2 regions of the Halomonas sp. LES1 genome follow, and region 2 is predicted to be linked to the other one. Evidence: predicted binding sites of a transcription regulator. Region 2 holds the regulator's gene; the other holds the start of a gene.
What was found. The regulator PhoB, encoded in region 2, activates phosphate uptake and scavenging genes when phosphate is short. The targets are predictions, from matches to a motif close to TGTCATANNNNTGTCANA.
Positions count from the first base shown of each region.

Region 1: a site for PhoB is predicted at 1,638-1,655, ahead of phbB (acetoacetyl-CoA reductase). Genes of this name have one in related genera too.

Region 1 is NZ_JAVRGC010000003.1:394,395-398,809, reverse strand. Features, by position in the region: gene RM463_RS09145 (MalY/PatB family protein) at 1-104, shown strand, start outside; gene RM463_RS09140 (tetratricopeptide repeat protein) at 277-1,224, opposite strand; tRNA gene RM463_RS09135 (tRNA-Met) at 1,473-1,549, opposite strand; gene phbB (acetoacetyl-CoA reductase) at 1,738-2,484, shown strand; gene RM463_RS09125 (DUF349 domain-containing protein) at 2,579-4,415, opposite strand, start outside.
Region 2 is NZ_JAVRGC010000005.1:82,652-87,066, reverse strand. Features, by position in the region: gene cysZ (sulfate transporter CysZ) at 1-395, shown strand, start outside; gene phoR (phosphate regulon sensor histidine kinase PhoR) at 403-1,707, opposite strand; gene phoB (phosphate regulon transcriptional regulator PhoB) at 1,709-2,398, opposite strand; gene ubiA (4-hydroxybenzoate octaprenyltransferase) at 2,490-3,380, opposite strand; gene RM463_RS12130 (chorismate--pyruvate lyase family protein) at 3,413-3,979, opposite strand; gene RM463_RS12125 (FAD-dependent oxidoreductase) at 4,038-4,415, shown strand, end outside.

The sequences.
Region 1 (4,415 bases), on a different contig from region 2:
GTGCCGACTTCGGCTGGCCTGGCTTTGTTCGGCTCAACTTCGGTACCACCGCCACACAGCTGGAAGCGGCGCTCTCCCGGCTCGACCGTGTTCTCAAGGGCTGAGGCCAACCCATCAATAAACGCGGCCGCGGTATCGAATCGTAGGGGCGGATTTATCGACATATAAGCGATGGCGGCGCCGGTGTGTAACCGGCGCCGCCTGGGTCAATGACTCATCAATCGCGCGACCAATCGCGCTCCTACGGGTTGGCCGCGGCGAACCGGAGCCGTGGGATCAGTAAAGCATCGTGAACAGCTTGCGGCGGTAGCTGACCGTCAGCGGGTGGTCGGCGCCCAGGGCATCGAAGACCCGCAGCAGGGTCTTGCGTGCGGCATCGTCGCCATAGCTGCGGTCGGCCTTCATCAAGGCCAGTAGTCCCTCGAGGCCCGTCTCGTAGTCGCCGTCGGCGACTCGGCGCAGGGCGCGCAGATACTGGGCTTCGCTGTCATCGCGCTCACCGAGGGCGGCAAACTCTTCGGCGGAGGGGGCCTCCTCGCCGAACTCGATGCTGGCCCGCACGCCTCGGGCCGGGGCGGCATCGCGCTCTTCCGGCGGCAGATTGTCGAGCACGCTGCGGGCCTCATCGGCGCGCCCCTCGGCCACCAGGGTTCGCGCCAGCTCGATCTGATAGGGGATATGCTCAGGATACTGCTGGACCAGCTCCTGGTAAATGGCGCGGGCACCGGCGGCATCACCGGCGGCCAGTGCCTCGGCGGCCAGGTCTTCGGGGCTCGCCGGGACATTTTCCGGCGCCGGGAAGTAACGCCCCAGCCACTCGCGGATCTCCTTCTCGGGCAGTGCGCCCTGGAAGTGATCGACCAGGCCTCCCTGGCTGACGAGCTTGACGTCGGGCACCGAGCGCACCCCCAGCTGGGCGGCGATCTCCTGATTCTCGTCGATATTGAGCTTGGCCAGGAGGAAGGCGCCCTGGTATTCGTGGGCCAGCTTCTCCAGCACCGGCATCAGGTTCTTGCAGGGGCCACACCAAGGTGCCCAGCAATCGAGCAGTACCGGCACCTGCATGGAAAGCTCCAGCACCTGCTGAATATTGCTGGCATCGACGTCGATGATGACCTCGGGCGCCTCGCCCGCCTCCGGCTGGGAGGGCTGTGGCTGGGCTTCCTGCGGGGCACTGGTATCGGCGGTGAGCGGCTCACCGGTACGCGGATCGACGATGGACATGGTTGGATTCCCGGAAACGAGTGTGTTTGCTCAGGATATGCGGGTGAGGACGGCTGGATTCAAGGGGAAGGGAGAGAGGGAGCCGATGACCTTGGGCCGTGGGCACGAAAAAATCCGACTCGCAGTGGAATCGGCTTTCTCGATACTTGGTAGCGGGGACCGCTGACGCTGAAACGAGAGGGAATCGATGACCTTGGGTCATGGGCACAAAAAAGCCGACCCCCAATGGAATCGGCTTATTCGGTATTTGGTAGCGGGGACCGGATTTGAACCGATGACCTTCGGGTTATGAGCCCGACGAGCTACCAAACTGCTCCACCCCGCATCAACGTGAGGCGTATTCTACACGGGATTCACCTTTAGTCAAGCACTGTCCTCAAACGCTCGTCCCTCTCGCCTTCCTTGGGCCATACTGTCCTCGGCTTGTCATCAAGATGACAGCTTGACCAAGAACAATGTGCAGTCCGGCCGGGGTGGCCGGTGTACAGTGTCATTATCATCAGGGAGATATATATGGCCAATTCATCACGCGTCGCTTGGGTTACCGGTGGTACCGGCGGCATCGGCAGTGCAATTTGCCGCTCACTGGCCGCCGAGGGCTACAAGGTAGTGGCCGGTTACCATAACCCGGAGAAGGCCAAGGCCTGGCTCGAGGAGCAGAAGGCCGCCGGCTTCGACAACATCGACATCGCCGGAATCGACCTGGTCGACTACGATGCTTGCGTGAAGGGTGTCAAGGAGATCGAGGAGAAGCACGGTCCCGTTGACGTGCTGGTCAACTGTGCCGGCATCACCCGCGATGGCACCATGAAGAAGATGAGCCCCGCGCAGTGGCACGAGGTCATCGATACCAACCTGAACAGTGTCTTCAATACCTGCCGCAGCGTGGTCGAGAGCATGCTCGAGCGGCAGTATGGCCGAATCATCAACATCTCCTCGATCAATGGCCGCAAGGGGCAGTTCGGCCAGGTCAACTACGCCGCCGCCAAGGCGGGGATGCATGGCCTGACCATGTCTCTGGCCCAGGAGACCGCTACCAAGGGCATCACCGTCAACACCGTGTCTCCGGGCTATATCGCGACCGACATGATCATGAATATCCCCGAAAAGGTGCGCGAATCGATCCGTGAGACGATCCCGGTGAAGCGCTATGGCAAGCCCGAGGAGATCGGTCGCCTGGTGGCCTACCTGGCCGATGAGGAGTCCGGCTTTATCACCGGCGCCAATATCGATATCAACGGCGGCCAGTTCATGGGCTGATGCCGGCTTCCTCCCGTCTCGTTACGGGCAGGATCACACAGGAGCGCGGGGGAAGCCTCGCGCTCCTGTATCGTTCAGGGGGCGGGAAAAGTGCTCAGGGAGGGGGCAGGCTCGACAGTCGCTCCAGCATATGGTCCAGCTCGCCGACGTTATGCTCCCAGAGTGCAGGGGGAACCGGCCCGATGGCGAGCAGCTCGACCAGTACGCTGCGTACCTCTTCGGCTCGGGAGGGTTCGCGGTCCAGGTTGTCATTGAGGCGCTCGACCTGAATCGCCAGGCGCAGTGGCTCATCACGCTGGCTGACGCTGCCCTCGGCCAGCAGTGCAAGGTGCACCCTGGTGCGTGCAAGGCGCTCCTCGACCGTATCGGTGGCGGTGCCCTCACGGCGCGCGGCGTTGCGGCGGAAGTGGGCGTTGCGCAGGTCCTCGGCAAGTATCTGGCCCTCCGGCAGGGGGACATCGCCGGGGTCGTTGCCCGCCAGGTCCTCGGCATCTGCCTGCAAATGGGCATCGAGCAGCGGGCGTACCTCCCGCCAGCCGGTTACCTGCTCGCTCACCGCCAGCCTCTCCAGCCGCTGGCGCCGTGCCCGAACGATGCCCGACCAGCGTCGGCGCATCCCCTCGCTGCGTCGACCGCCGGGAAGGGGCTCCAGTGCGGCAGCCTCGGCGATGGCCTGGGTCAATACCGCCTCGTCGGTCGATCGGGCGGGCTGCCAGCCGTGCAGGCGGTTGATCAGCGCCTGCATGGCATCCAGTCGCTCTTCGGCGCGGCGGAGCCGGTCGTCCCGGGCCGCCTCACGGCTGGCGAAAATGGTATCGCACAGGCTACGGAATTCACGCCACAGGGCCTGCTCTTCGCCCTTGGGGGCTCGGCCCAGCGCTCGCCAGCGGCGCTGCAGCTCCTTGGCCCGCTCGGCCCGCCTGGCCGCCGGCATCTGCTCCTCCTCCGATAGCTGCCGGGCCTCATCGACAAGCTCGCGCTTGGCCTCGGCGATCTCCCGGGCGCGCTGGTCGATCAGCGCCTGAAGCCGGTGGCGAATGGCACCGAAGCGCCGACCGATGGCCTCCGCCTTCTCGCGTGGGACCGGTGAGGCTCGACGCCACTGGTCTCGAGCGCGGTCGCGTATCTCACGCAGGGCATCTGGGTCGGCCTCATGGGCGGGGTGGTCCAGAAGTGTCTCGAGCTGTTCGCAGAGCGTGATACGTGTCGCCAGGTTGTTGTCTCGCTCGGACTCCAGGCGTGCCCGCCATGGCGCTAGGCGCTGATGAATGCGGTCCGAAGCGGTGCGGAAGCGTGTCGACTGCTCACGATTGGCAGCGGCGTCGCCCAGCGATTTCCACTCTCTCACCAGCTGACGGTGGCGCCGGTCCAGGGCGGTCTCCACGCTGGCCTCGTCATCGGCCAGTGCCTCGATGCTGGCAACCAGTTGCTCGCGCTTGGGGCCGGCCACGAACCCGCGCCAGTCGCGCAGTTCGGCCAGCCTCGCGCCGAGGCGCCTGGCGCGCGCCTCCAGAGGGCGGAGGGTGGCGGGGTCGGCGCTCTCGGTGAGCTGGCGCAGTTGCTGATGCAAGCGGCTGGCAGGCTTGAAGGCGCCGCGTTCCAGCAGGCGCTCGAGCTCATCGAGCTGGGTCTCGATGTGCTCAGCCGATACGCCGGCAGGCGTGGCATGCTGCTCGAGGCGTTGGCGGCAGGTGTGGAGCAGTGAGGTGGGGGGCAGGCTGTCGGGCCAGTCGATGGCCGTGAGCAGCGTCTTCAAACGCTCCCTGTCATCCTCTTCGAGGGCCCGCTCCAGATCGCCGGCCCGCTGGTCGAGGCGAGCCCAGGCGCTGCCGATCTTCTCGATCCGTCCCAGGGCGGTGTCGTAACGCCGGCGCAGCGCTTCATCGGTGACATGCTGGTCGGCCAGCTCCTGCCAGCGATGGGCCAGCAGA
Region 2 (4,415 bases):
ACCGGGGACTGACGAGAACCGCACTGGATGCCCTGGGCCGCGAGCTGGTCAAGCTGGTCTATATCCTGCCGCGCATGGCGGCCCTGTTCGTGCTCAGCTGGATTCCCGTGGTCAATCTGGTGGCCCCGCTGCTCTGGGCGCTGTTCTCGGCGTGGATGATGGCGATCACCTATCTCGACTACCCCATGGACAACAACAAGGTCAGCTTCGCCGAGATGCGACGCCGCCTCAGGATGCGCTGGTGGCCGACCATGACCTATGGGGGCGGGGTGACCCTGATCACCTGGATCCCGCTGGCCAACCTCTTCCTGCTGCCCGGGGCGGTGGCCGCCGCGGTGCTGATGTGGGACGGCCACTATCGTGACCTGCCCGCCGACCTGCCAACCCGTCGTTGAGGCGGCGTCAGGTCGCGCGGGTCTCCCCTTCCAGTCGGGTAGCGGGGAAGAGACAGCGAAAGGTGGTGCCCTGGCGCGGCCGTGAGTCGATCTCCAGGCGGGCGTCGTGGCGTAGCAGCACGTGCTTGACGATGGCCAGGCCGAGGCCGGTACCGCCGGTCGCCGTGCTGCGCCCCTTGTCGACCCGGTAGAAGCGCTCGGTAAGGCGCGGAACATGCACCGGGTCGATGCCTTCGCCGTCGTCGACCACCTCCAGGTAGGCGCCATGGTCGGGCCCGGGGCGCCAGCTCAGGGTGATATGACTGCCTTCGGCGGTGTAGCGCACGGCGTTGAAGGCCAGGTTGGAGAGGGCGCTGCGAACCTCCTGTTCACTGCCCACCAGGGCGCGAGGCTCCTTGAGCTCCACCCGGATGTGATGGCGACCGCCGGATAGCGCCATGGCATCCCGCTTTACGCCCTCCAGCAATCTGACCATGTCCAGCGGGGCATGGTCGCTGCCGCTGCGGTCGATCTCCAGCCGCGACAGCAGCAGCAGGTCCTGGACCAGGTTCTGCATGCGGGTGGTCTGCTCCTGCATCTGGCCGAGTCCCCTGGCGAACCGTGGGGGCAGCTGGTCGGCGAAGCTGGCGTAGGTCTCCAGGTAGCCGGCCAGCACGGTGAGAGGGGTGCGCAGCTCATGGGAGACATTGGCCACGAAGTCCCGGCGCATCTCCTCGAGGCGATGCAGGCGGGTGATATCGCGGGCCATCAGCAGCCGCTCGTCGTCGCCATAGAGGGTGATCTGAAACTCCAGGATGGTCCGCTCGTCGATGGGGGAGGGCAGGGTCAGGGAGTCGCGGTAGTCGCGTGCATGGAAGTACTCGACGAAGCGCGGGTCGCGCAGCAGGTTGGTGATATGGTGGCCGCGATCATGGGGCGCTTCCAGCCCCAGCAGCCGAGCCGCCGCGCTGTTCCACCACTCCATGTCGCCGTGTCGGTCGAGCATGACCACGCTGTCGCGCATGGCCTCGGAGGACTCCTGAATCCGCCCCAGGGTGCTGCGCAGTCGCTCCTGGGCGATACGCTGGACCTTCTGGTAGCGGTAGAGGCGATCCATCAGCTCACCCCATAGCCCGGCGGCCGAGGGCGGCTCGGCCTGGCTGTCATGGGTCAGCCAGTGGTGAAGGCGGTGCAGTTGATAGAGATGGTAGACAAGGCTCAGCGCGAGCCCCAGGGCCAGGCCGGCCCCCGGCGCGCCCAGCGGCCAGCCGACCGCCAGACCGAGGCCGGCGAGCAGAAGCAGGCGCCATAGCTCATGCCTCCAGTGCCTCACGTCAGCCCTTGGTGGAGAACCGGTAGCCGGTGCCACGCACCGTCTGTACCAGGTGCTGATGGCGCTCGCCCAGCGCCTTGCGCAGGCGGCGGATATGCACGTCGACGGTGCGCTCCTCCACGTAGACGTTGCCGCCCCACACCTGATCGAGCAGCTGGCTGCGAGTGTAGGCGCGCTCCTGGTGGGTCATGAAGAACTGCAGCAGGCGGTACTCGGTAGGGCCCACCCCCAGCTCCTGCCCGTCGGCGCTGACCCGATGGCTGACCGGATCGAGCCGCAGGCCATCCACCTCCACCGCCTCCTCGACACCATGGGGCGTTGCCCGGCGCAGCACGGCCTTGAGGCGTGCCACCAGCTCCCGGGGCGAGAAGGGCTTGGTGATATAGTCATCGGCGCCGGCCTCGAGCCCCTGGATCTTGTTGTCCTCCTCGCCCTTGGCGGTGAGCATGATGATCGGCAGTTCGGCGGTGGTCTCGTCGCGCTTGAGGCGCCGCGCCAGCTCGATGCCGCTGGTGCCGGGCATCATCCAGTCGAGCAGCAGGAGGTCGGGCTGGTGGTCGACCACCATGGCATGGGCGGTCTGGGCGTTGTCCGCCTCGAGCACGCGATAGTCGGCCATCTCCAGCGCCATGGCGATCATCTCGCGGATGGGCGCTTCATCATCGACGATCAGTACGGTCTTGGCGGTCATCCTGAAGCCTCGGGTCAATGACGGGTCGATGTCGAGTAGATCACGACATTATGACACTGACATGACAGGCCGGCCCGCACCGGAGGCACGGCTACTGGATGCCTGGCCACAGGCTCAGGGCGATGCCCGCGAACACCAGCAGACCCGACCAGTAGTTGTTGAGAAAGGCCCGGAAGCAGGGCTCCCGCTCGCGCTCGCGGATCAGCCAGTGCTGCCAGACGAAGGTGGCCGCCATGGCCACCAGCCCCAGCCAGAAGAAGCCGCCCAGGGCGAGTCGTGTGCCGGCCCAGGCCAGCAGCAGCAGCGTCACGATCTGCAGCAGGCCGATCATGAAGCGGTCGGCGCTGCCGAACAGCACCGCGGTGGACTTGATGCCGACCTTCAGGTCGTCGTCGCGATCGACCATGGCGTACTGGGTGTCGTAGGCGATGGTCCACACCACATTGGCCGCGAACAGCAGCCACGCCTCGAAGGGCACATGGCCGAGCACCGCACCGTACGCCATGGGGATCGCCCAGGAGAATGCCGCTCCCAGAAACAGCTGCGGCAGATGGGTGTAGCGCTTCATGAAGGGGTAGATGAAGGCCAGTATCACCCCACCGATGGAGAGCAGCACCGTGAACAGGTTGGTGAACAGCACCAGCACGAAGGCGCCCGCCACCAGCATCAGAAACAGCGCCTGGGCCTCGCCCTCGCCGATGCGCCCGGTGGCCAGGGGGCGGTCGAGGGTGCGCTTGACGTAGCCGTCCACATGGCGGTCGGCGTAGTCATTGATCACGCAGCCGGCGGCACGCATCAGATAGACGCCGGCGATGAAGATCAGCAGCAGGCGACGGCTGGGCAGCCCCTCGGCGGCGGTCCACAGCGCCCACAGGGTAGGCCACATCAGCAGCCAGGTGCCGATGGGACGGTCGAGGCGTGTCAGGCGCAGGAAGTCGGGGAGTCGGGCCAGGCCCGTGGGGCGCATCAAAGAGCGGTCCATCTCTACCTCGTGGCGGGTGGGAACACCAAAGCCTAGCGCGAAGGCAGGCCGAGGTCATCCGCCATGGCGTCGAGGAACCACTCCTGCACCAGCACGCGGAAGCCACCGTGGTGAAATACCGAACGGCGTCCCCAGGGCCCGCGGGTCTCTTGGAAGCCTGCCGGGTCACGGGTGACCTCGATCTCGCCGCGCTCGAGGTCGGGCTGACGGAACAGCCAGCTGCCCAGGGAGCGCTCGCCGAGATGCGCCAGCTCGTGGGCGGGCAGGCCCTCGAGCGGGGCCACCGAGCGTGCCACCACCCAGGGCGTCTCGCCCAGGCATAGCGCGACCTCGCGCCGCCAGGCCTGGCGGCCCGGGGGGAGGTCCAGCGCCTGGGCCTCGTCGCGCCGCAGCGCACCGGTGCGCTGGTCGATCAGGTGGACCCGGAAGGGACGCGGGCGCCCCGCCTCGGTGAGGCGCAGGGTCAAGGAGTCCCGCGAGCCTACCCACTGGCGCCAGGCCGGGCTCATGGTGGGGCGGACGGCGGCCAGGGGTAACCAGCGCGCGGGGCCATGCTGGGCGTGGGATCGGGAATCGGACACCGCGGACTCTCTGTCCATCCATGGGGGCGGGTAGTGTACCATGCGCAACCACCACCCATCCTCGACGAGGAGACCCATGAGTGCCCCCCTGACCATTCTCGGCAGCGGCATGGCGGGCCTTGGCCTGCTGCGCCAGCTGCGTGCCCTGGACAAGGAGCGGTCGGTGACCCTGATCACCGCCGACAGCGGTGACGACTACTCCAAGCCGCTGCTCTCAACCGGCTTCACCAAGGGGCTGCCACCCGAGCGGCTGGCGGCCCGTGATGCCCTGGCGGTGGCAGAATCGCTGAATGCAGTGGTGCGCACCCAGACTCGCGTCGACGCCATCGATACCGACTCCCGCATCCTGCATATCGGGGAGGAGCGGCTGACCTACGGCGAGCTGGTGCTGGCGACCGGAGCGGCGCCCACCATGCCCTTCGATATTCCGGCGTCCCTGGCCGGTCGGGTGATG